DNA from 2 places in the Rhizobium sp. WSM1328 genome. Region 1 is predicted to be linked to the other one. Evidence: predicted binding sites of a transcription regulator. Region 1 holds the regulator's gene; the other holds the start of a gene.
What was found. Region 1 encodes HrcA, which represses chaperone genes, less so after heat shock. Its sites were predicted from a motif close to GTTAGCACTCNCNNNNNGNGAGTGCTAAC; they were not measured.
Positions count from the first base shown of each region.

Region 2: the regulator HrcA is predicted to act here: its motif matches at 3,088-3,116, upstream of AC2444_RS05135 (co-chaperone GroES).

Region 1 is NZ_CM172788.1:3,578-8,415, reverse strand. Features, by position in the region: gene AC2444_RS00045 (nucleoside hydrolase) at 1-655, shown strand, start outside; gene grpE (nucleotide exchange factor GrpE) at 720-1,352, opposite strand; gene hrcA (heat-inducible transcriptional repressor HrcA) at 1,464-2,552, opposite strand; gene rph (ribonuclease PH) at 2,681-3,400, shown strand; gene AC2444_RS00025 (VOC family protein) at 3,397-3,822, shown strand; gene rdgB (RdgB/HAM1 family non-canonical purine NTP pyrophosphatase) at 3,823-4,467, shown strand; gene hemW (radical SAM family heme chaperone HemW) at 4,477-4,838, shown strand, end outside.
Region 2 is NZ_CM172788.1:995,678-1,000,515, forward strand. Features, by position in the region: gene AC2444_RS05100 (LysR family transcriptional regulator) at 1-21, shown strand, start outside; gene AC2444_RS05105 (VOC family protein) at 29-409, opposite strand; gene AC2444_RS05110 (transglutaminase-like domain-containing protein) at 600-1,442, opposite strand; gene AC2444_RS05115 (DUF1488 family protein) at 1,470-1,745, opposite strand; gene AC2444_RS05120 (hypothetical protein) at 1,736-2,065, opposite strand; gene AC2444_RS05125 (hypothetical protein) at 2,062-2,397, opposite strand; gene AC2444_RS05130 (hypothetical protein) at 2,394-2,657, opposite strand; gene AC2444_RS05135 (co-chaperone GroES) at 3,170-3,487, shown strand; gene groL (chaperonin GroEL) at 3,537-4,838, shown strand, end outside.

The DNA of each region.
Region 1 (4,838 bases):
GCCGACGATGGCGCTGCAGCCTGGCCATGCCGTCGACTTCATCATCGAGACGTTGCGCCATGAGCCTGAAGGCACGGTGACGCTGTGCACGCTCGGGCCGCTCACCAATATCGGCATGGCCTTCCAGAAGGCGCCCGACATCATCCCCCGCATCCGCGAACTGGTGATGATGGGCGGCGGCTTCTTCGAGGGCGGCAACATCACGCCGGCGGCCGAATTCAACATCTATGTCGACCCCGAAGCCGCCGATATCGTCTTCCGCTCAGGCGTTCCGATCGTGATGATGCCGCTAGATGTGACGCATCAATTGCTGACCCGCAAGGACCGGGTGAAACGCATGGCCGAGATCGGCACGGCGCCGGCAAAGGCCATGGTCGAGATGCTCGAATTCTTCGAACGCTTCGACATCGAGAAATACGGTTCCGACGGCGGGCCGCTGCACGACCCGACCGTCGTCGCCTACCTGCTGAAGCCGGAGCTTTTCCAGGGCCGGGACTGCAATGTCGAGATCGAGGTCCAGTCCGAACTCACCGTCGGCATGACGGTCGTCGACTGGTGGCATGTGACCGAGCGCAAGCGCAACGCCAAGGTTATGCGCCATGTCGATGCGGATGGCTTTTTCGATCTGCTGATCGAACGCTTCGCCCGCATCTGACTCTTTCGTTCCCCTTCTCCGCCAGAGCGCCGCGCGTCCCATGGGACGCGCTAGGGAAGTGTTCTCAGGCGTCTTTCTCGTCGAAGACGGAGTTGGTTTCGGCTTCCGCCGGCTTCGGGCCGCCCTTGGCGACACCGACCATGGCCGGGCGCAGCACGCGCTCGCCGATGGAGAAGCCTGCCTGCACGACCTGGACGACCGTGTTGTTCGGCACGTCGGGGTTCGGTACCTCGAACATCGCCTGATGGAAATTCGGATCGAACTTCTGGCCAACCGGCTCCAGCTTGCGAACGCCGTGGCGCTCGAGAGCCGACAGCATGGCGCGCTCGGTCATCTCGACACCCTCGATCAGCGTGCTCAGGCCGGCATCGGCCGCAGCCCTGGTCTCCGGAGGGATGGCATCGAGCGCGCGGCGCAGATTGTCCGAGACGGCGAGCATGTCGCGTGCAAAGCCCGCGACGGAATAGGACTTGGCATCCTTCACCTCGCGCTCGGTGCGCCGGCGCAGATTGTCCATCTCGGCAGCAAGGCGCAGATAGCGGTCGCGCAGTTCGCCGTTTTCGGCTTTCAGAAGCTCAAGCGCGTCCGGCTGGGCGGCCTCTTCCTGCGCAGTTTCGTTCTCGACGTAGGCGGTAGCGTCGGCTGCGGCATCCGCCGCAGTTGCGTCAGGTCCGTTTTTCGTCGTGTCATCGGTCATGACGGTCTCCGGTTGGTGTCTTCAGATGCGCCCGATATCGAGGTTTGACCGAAAAAAATCAAGTCTGCGTGACAAAGAAGCGAAAATTCCGCGTGCTTGGCAGTTGCGGCGTCAAAGCTGGTTGCGCGAAAGGCGGGAGACGAGCTGGGCTGTATAGTCCACCATCGGCACGATGCGGGAATAATTGAGCCGCGTCGGGCCGATGACGCCGACAGCGCCGACGATGCGATCGTCATCGTCACGATAGGGCGCGACGATGAGCGACGAGCCGGACAGCGAGAAGAGCTTGTTTTCCGATCCGATGAAGATGCGGACGCCCGAACCGCTTTCGGCGAGATTGAGGATCTCGATCAGGCTGTCCTTCTTCTCGAGATCGTCGAACAGCAGGCGCAGCCGGTCGAGGTCCTCGGCGCCGGCGAGGCCTTCGAGCAGGTTGGCGCGGCCGCGGATGATCAGCTGCGTCGGTTTTCCCTCGTCCGGGCTGCCGGCCCAGACGGCAATGCCGCGCTCGACCAGATCGCGCGACAGGGCATCGAGCTCGTGACGGACGTCGTCCTTCAGCCGGCTTAATTGTTTGCGAAGCTCCGGCAGGGTCTGGCCGGACATATGGGCATTGAGGAAATTCGCCGCCTCGGTCAGCTGTGAGGAGGTGACGCCCGCCGGCAGCTCGATGATGCGGTTTTCCACCTGATCGTGATCGCCGACGAGCACGGCCAGCGCCTTTGTCGGTTCGAGCCGGATGAACTCGACATGTTTCAGCACCGGATCGCTTTTCGAGGTGATGACCAGGCCGGCGCCGCGCGAAATGCCCGACAACATGCGGCTTGCCTCGTTCATCATCGATTCGACGGGATTGCCGCCGCTTTCGGCCCGCACCTGGCGGTCGATGCTGGCGCGTTCCTCGGCCGAGAGGTCGCCGACCTGCATGAAGGCGTCGACGAAGAAGCGCAGGCCGATCTGGGTCGGTAACCGGCCGGCGCTGACATGCGGCGAATAGATCAGGCCGAGTTCTTCGAGATCGCTCATGACATTGCGCACCGAGGCCGGCGACAGCGACATCGGCAGGATACGGGACAGGTTGCGCGAACCGAGCGGCTCGCCGCTTTCCAGATAACCTTCGACGATGCGACGAAAAATTTCCCTGGAGCGCTCGTCCAGCGCAGCTACGGCATCCGAAACCGACGTCGACCTGATGCCCATGAAGCTTTCGAACCCGTGCTGATGATACTTCCCGAAAAGTAAGTCAAACTAAGACCCGTGGCAAAAGGGAATTTGCAAATGAGCGCCGCCAATCGTAGAAGCGGTCAAATAAACTCCAGGAGATAAGAATGCGGCCTTCAGGCAGAAAAATCGACCAGATGCGCAAGGTCTCGTTCGAGCGCAATTTTTCCAAGCATGCGGAAGGCTCCTGCCTGGTGAAGTTCGGCGACACGCATGTGCTCTGCACGGCGAGTCTCGAAGAAAAGACGCCGCCATGGCTGCGCAATACCGGCAAGGGCTGGGTCACGGCCGAATACGGCATGCTGCCGCGGGCAACCGGCGAACGCATGAAGCGCGAGGCTGCCGCCGGCAAGCAGGGCGGCCGCACCCAGGAAATCCAGCGGCTGATCGGCCGGTCGCTGCGCGCCGTCGTCGACCTGCAGGCGCTCGGCGAACGGCAGATCACGCTGGATTGCGACGTCATCCAGGCCGATGGCGGCACGCGGACCGCCTCGATCACCGGCGGCTGGATCGCGCTTTACGACTGCCTGAAATGGATGGAAAGCCGCAACATGATCAAGGTCGAACGGGTCCTGAAGGATCATGTCGCCGCCATCTCCTGCGGCATCTTCGCCAGCCAGCCGGTGATCGATCTCGATTACATCGAAGACTCCTCGGCCGAGACCGATGCGAACTTCGTCATGACGGGCACCGGCGGGATCGTCGAGATCCAGGGCACGGCCGAAGGCACGCCGTTCAGCGAGGGCGAATTCACCTCGCTGATGCAGCTTGCCAGAAACGGCATCGGCGAACTCGTGGCACTGCAGAAGCAAGCCGTCGAAGGATGAACCCCATGCTGGAAGGCATGTTGGAAACGGCGCTCTATGCGCGGGATCTCGACCAGGCCGAGACGTTCTACGAAGACGTTCTCGGACTTGAAAAGATCGCCCGCGCCGCCAACCGGCATGTCTTCTTCCGCTGTGGGCCTGGCGTTCTCCTGATCTTCAATCCCGAGGAAACGGTAAAACCGCCAGCGCCTGAAGCACTGCAGGTACCGCCGCACGGCACGACCGGCCAGGGCCACGCCTGTTTCCGGGTGTCCGGCCGCAATATCGATGCCATGGCCGAGCGGCTGACGGCGGCGGGTGTGGCGATCGAATCCGAAGTGCGCTGGCCGAAGGGCGGCCGCTCGATCTATTTCCGCGATCCGGCCGGTAACAGTCTGGAATGCGCGGAGGCTAAAATCTGGGGCATCGAACAGGACATCTGAATGCGCAAGCTTGAAACGAAGACCATCGTCGTTGCCAGCCACAATGCCGGCAAGATCCGCGAGATCCAGGAATTGATCGGGCCGCTCGGCTTCACCGCCAAATCGGCCGCCGAGCTGAATTTCGTCGAGCCGGATGAGACCGGCACGAGCTTCGAGGAGAATGCGACGATCAAGGCAGTCGCCTCGGCCAATGCCTCAGGCATGCCGGCGCTGTCGGACGATTCCGGGCTGGTGGTCGATGCACTCGGCGGCGATCCCGGTGTCTACACCGCCAATTGGGCGGAGAAGGCCGACGGCACGCGCGATTTCGACATGGCGATGGCCAAGGTGGAAAAGGCGCTGCAGGATGCGGGCGCGACAAAGCCGGAACAGCGCACGGCGCGTTTCATCAGCGTGCTCTGCCTTGCCTGGCCGGACGGGCATACAGAGCTGTTTCGCGGCGAGGTGGAAGGCAGTGTCGTCTGGCCGCCGCGCGGCACCCAGGGCTTCGGTTACGATCCGGTCTTCCAGCCCGAGGGCTACGACATCACCTTCGGCGAAATGAGCGGCGAGGAAAAACACGGCTGGAACGTCGGCAAGCCGCAAGCGCTGTCGCACCGTGCCCGCGCCTTCAAACTCTTTGTTGAAACCTGCCTGGAGGCATAAGGTCTGTTCGTGGACAATTTCGACACGCCAAGCACCTCGCGCGACGCGGCTCTGCTGCCCGATACCGGCGAGCCGGGCTTCGGCGTCTATGTGCACTGGCCCTTCTGCGCGGCGAAGTGTCCCTATTGCGACTTCAACAGCCATGTGCGCCACCAGCCGGTGGATCAGGAGCGCTTTACATCAGCCTTCCTGACGGAGATGGCGGCGGTCCGGGCGATGAGTGGGCCGAAGACGGTGACGAGCATCTTCCTCGGCGGCGGCACGCCCTCGCTGATGAAGCCGGAAGCGGTTTCCGCCATTCTCGACGGCATTGCGCGGCACTGGCATGTGCCAGATGGCATCGAGATCACCATGGAGGCCAATCCTTCGAG
Region 2 (4,838 bases), 990 kb from region 1:
ATTCCGAGAGCCGCTGCCTGACGGTCCGTTATAGCTCGCCTTTGTGGAAATAAGCTTCGAGGCGATAGCCGTCCGGGTCGATGATGAAGGCGGCGTAATAGAATTGCCCATAATCCGGCCGCACACCTGGTTCGCCATTATCCGTGCCGCCGGATGCAACGGCCGCCGCGTGAAAGGCATCGACAGCGGCCTCATCAGGCGCGACGAAGCAGAAGTGCAGCCCGGATCGCATGTCGGCAACAACGGGCTGTTCGACCTGCATCACCCAGAGCCCGACCCTTTCCGGGCCGTAGCCGATCATGGAGTCGGAATTGGACAGGCGCTCATATCCGAGCGGCGTCAGCGCCGCATCGTAGAAACGGCGGGCTCTTGCGAGGTCTTTTACGCCGATGGAAATGTGATCGAACATGGACTGCCAACTCCCTATCTTCCGCTAACCCCGAAGGACTGCCCACACCCAAGATGGCTCGACGCCAACATCTTTCAACCGTTGTTCTAAGCATGTCGGATAAAAGTGTGTGGGACAGGCAGTCCCGCGACATCTGCCGCCTGCGGCAAAGCCTGCGGCTGGACATTGCCGCATCCGTTCAGGTCTCGTTCTAAACAGCTTCCTCGGCGACGTTTTGCATCGGCTCCACGTTCGTCACCTCATAGGTCCAGACTCGAAACGCCTTCAGCACATGCGGTCCGAAGGAATTGATGAGCGGTATGTCGGCGGCGTCGCGCCCGCGTGCGACGATGATACGACCGATCCGCGGCGTGTTGTTGCGCGGATCAAATGTATGCCATGCACCGTCCAGGAAGACCTCGATCCAGGCGCTGAAGTCCATCGGATCGACGACGGGAATACCGATGTCACCGAGATGGCCATTGATATATCGGGCAGGAATGTTGAGGCAACGGCACAGCGCCACCGCGAGATGCGCAAAGTCGCGACAGACGCCGACACGTTCGTGGAACGCCTCGAAGGCTGTCCGCGTCGATCGCGCCTGCATGTAGTCGAATTGGATATGGCCGTGAACGAAGTCGCAGATCGCCTGAACGCGGCCCCAGCCGGGTGAGACGGTGCCGAACATATCCCATGCAATTTGACTGAGACGATCCGTCTCGCAATAGCGGCTGCCCATCAGGTAGACGAGGCAATCATCCGGCAACTCCGAAACCGGGACTTCCCTGGCGCCTGGCAGCGACCTGTCCAGTTTGCCGTCGTCTTCGATCGTCGCATCGCCCCATATGGTCAGGTCGCCCGCTGGCGCAACCAGCCGAAGACAGCGGTTGCCGAAGAGATCGCGATAGGAAGAAGTGGGGACATCGGGCGTGGTGAAGACCGTTTCCGGAATTCTGATGTCGGCCGCGCGATCGTCATGAACCGACAGCAGACAGACCAATGCGGTCGGCTGCGGGCAGGTCAGCGTCATTTCATAGCCGTAACGGATCAACATGGAGCGTTCTCGCGCGTCCGGATCCGTCTAGCGGAAATCCGCCGCAGTTAGAGTATAGAAGGCGCGGCGGCGGTACGAATAGGCTTTGTGCGCCACGTCCTGAATGGAGTTGCGCAGGGCGTCGAACGACGAAAGCCACCCCGTTTCCGAAGGCTCGGTTCTTTGCAATGCGGCGTCGGATTTCGCCAGCGCGCCAACCTCGACGAAAAACAACACCTGGAACATGCCGTCATGGCCGATGAAGCGCACTGCATTTCTCGCCGCATCGAAGCTGCGGCTTTGGTTCAAAAAGGCTAGCGCCATGGTTGAACCGGCGGGGTCTGGCGACCGCTCCGGGCGGCGTCCGACAGCCTCAGCCACTCCTTCCGGTATCCTATGTTGAGAAGATTGAAGGACATCATGTCTTCACCGGCCTCCGAACGGCTCTTGCCGATCATGCCATGGTCGGCGTGCACTGGAACGCTTGCAGAGACACGATAGACGGTCCACGAACGGGCAGATTCGATCCGGCGGTCATGTTCGACCTCCATCAAGTAGCGGCCCGACGCACCACATTTATTTTCCCATGTGCCGACGGCAACGGCATTCCGTCTGCGTTCGGCTTCGTCTTCATGACTGTTCACGATGTCAACCTTTCGTCATTCGGGCCGTGGCCATGGCCAAACGTCCTCTCGATCAGTGTTGCGCCGCTACCGGCGGGCGATAGGTTTACCAGTTCCAGGCTATCTTCCGTCGCGACCCGCTCATGACGTTCATCGTCACTGTGGATACGGTATTGCAGCACATTTCCTCTCAGAGGCAGTGTGGCGGTAATGCGGTATGTGTCGGGAAGCTTGGAGGGAACGACCAAGAACCCGTCCTTCACTCGGACAGTCTGCCCCACCTTGAAGATATGCGTTGCTGCCTCGCGCCGGATTGAGCGTCCATTGCGTTGCGGGATGCGCGTAGCGGTCATGACGGTTTGTGGTCCTTTTCGATCGCGGTTTCGAGATCTGACAGGTGGATAGGCATCATCTGCTGCGTCGAACTCTGCGCAGCGATCGCCGGCAGGTGGATGAAGGCGCCGACCCGGCGCCAGGCAAGCCTGGAAACGCTGTCGATCAATTCCTCGTCATAGTCGACGCGGTATTCTCCGGCTGGCTGCGCCCCGTCGAAACCGGGCAGACGGAATGGGGATGAAAAGCGGACGACGGTTTGTGTGGTACGACTGGTCACGGCTGAGGCCTCCGCAGGAATACACCGATGCGTTTCCTGTATCGTTGAGATCCGAACCGGACGAACTCGAGGCTGCCGGTACATCCGCGGTCAGCGCCAAGCTCATTCCGGATCGGAACAGGCGAACTCAACGCCGGAACGACGTCATGGATCGCTATCGAGAATTCAGTGGTGATGGCGGGTCGTAGGTCTCTGACACCGCGAAGCCAAGTCGGCCAAATCGACGAAGCCTATCATTGCGCCTCGATTGAGTTTAAATCAAGATAAATTCTGATTTATCTATGAAAAACGCCAAATTAACTCTTCGCTCACGAAAATAAAATGGAGCGCGATGGCGTAAAAAATTCTATTTATTTGCTGATCAATACAAAATATCCGGTCGGATTGATTTCCTGAATATCTCAAAAAAGTTCATGGGCGAATAATATTTCTTAGCACTCCTATCAATCGAGTGCCACGAATGCTATTTATGAGTTGCAGCCGCCCTACGCGCCGGCAGCAGAAAGACCTCTATGAAATTCCGTTCACTTCACGACCGCGTCGTCATTCGACGTGCGGAAGGCGATGTCAAATCCAAGGGCGGGATCATCATTCCAGACACCGCCAAGGAGAAGCCGCAGCACGGCGAAGTGGTCGCAGTCGGCCCGGGCCTTCGCGACAAAAGCGGCAATCTGGTCCCGCTCGATGTCGAGGTCGGTGATCTCATTCTGTTTGGAAAATGGTCGGGGACAGAGGTCACGATCGATGGCGAAACCCTTCTGATCATGAAGGAGACCGACATCATGGGCATCGTCGAAAAGACTGAAGCGGCTGCCGACAAAGCTGCCTGACCGTCGAATTTGTGACCAGCATCTCAAGACCGAACTGGGAAGAAATATCATGTCTGCCAAGGAAATCAGGTTCTCCACCGACGCGCGCGACCGCCTGCTGCGCGGCGTCGAATTGCTCAACAACGCCGTCAAGGTGACGCTTGGCCCGAAGGGTCGCAACGTTGTCATCGACAAGGCCTATGGCGCGCCGCGCATTACCAAGGACGGCGTTAGCGTCGCCAAGGAGATCGAGCTCGCGGACAAGTTCGAGAACATGGGCGCGCAAATGGTGCGTGAAGTGGCTTCGAAGACCAATGATCTTGCCGGCGACGGCACGACGACGGCAACCGTTCTCGCCGCCTCCATCTTCCGCGAAGGCGCCAAGCTCGTCGCTGCCGGCATGAACCCTATGGATCTCAGGCGCGGCATCGATCTCGGCGTTACCGCCGTCGTCAAGGAAATCAAGGCGCGGGCGATGAAGGTCAAATCGTCAGGTGAGATCGCCCAAGTCGGCACCATTGCCGCCAATGGCGACGCCGCCATCGGTGAGATGATCGCCAAGGCGATGGACAAGGTCGGCAATGAGGGCGTCATAACGGTCGAAGAGGCGCGAACCGCCGAGACCGAACTCGACGTCGTCGAGGGTATGCAGTTCGACCGCGGCTATCTCTCACCCTATTTCGTCACCAATGCCGAGAAGATGCGCGTGGAACTGGAGGATCCCTATATCCTCGTTCACGAGAAGAAACTCGGCAGCCTGCAGGCGATGCTGCCGATCCTGGAAGCCGTCGTACAGACCGGCAAACCGCTTCTGCTCATCTCGGAGGACGTCGAAGGCGAGGCCTTGGCGACGCTTGTTGTCAACAAGCTGCGCGGCGGCCTGAAGGTCGCAGCCGTCAAGGCGCCGGGTTTCGGCGATCGCCGTAAGGCGATGCTCGAAGACATTGCCGTGCTTACATCAGGCCAGATGATTTCCGAGGATCTCGGTATCAAGCTCGACAACGTCACGCTCGATATGCTCGGCCGCGCCAAGCGCGTGCTGATCGACAAGGAGAGCACCACGATCATCGACGGCTCCGGCGAGAAAGCGGCCATCCAGGCGCGCATCCAGCAGATCAAGGCGCAGATCGAGGAGACCACCTCCGATTACGATAAGGAAAAGCTGCAGGAGCGCCTGGCGAAACTCGCCGGCGGCGTCGCGGTCATCCGTGTCGGCGGCGCCACCGAGACGGAAGTCAAGGAAAAGAAGGACCGCATCGACGATGCACTGAACGCCACCCGTGCGGCGGTCGAAGAGGGCATCGTGCCCGGCGGCGGCGTGGCACTGTTGCGCGCCAAGTCGGCGCTGACGGGGCTGACCGGGGAGAACGCC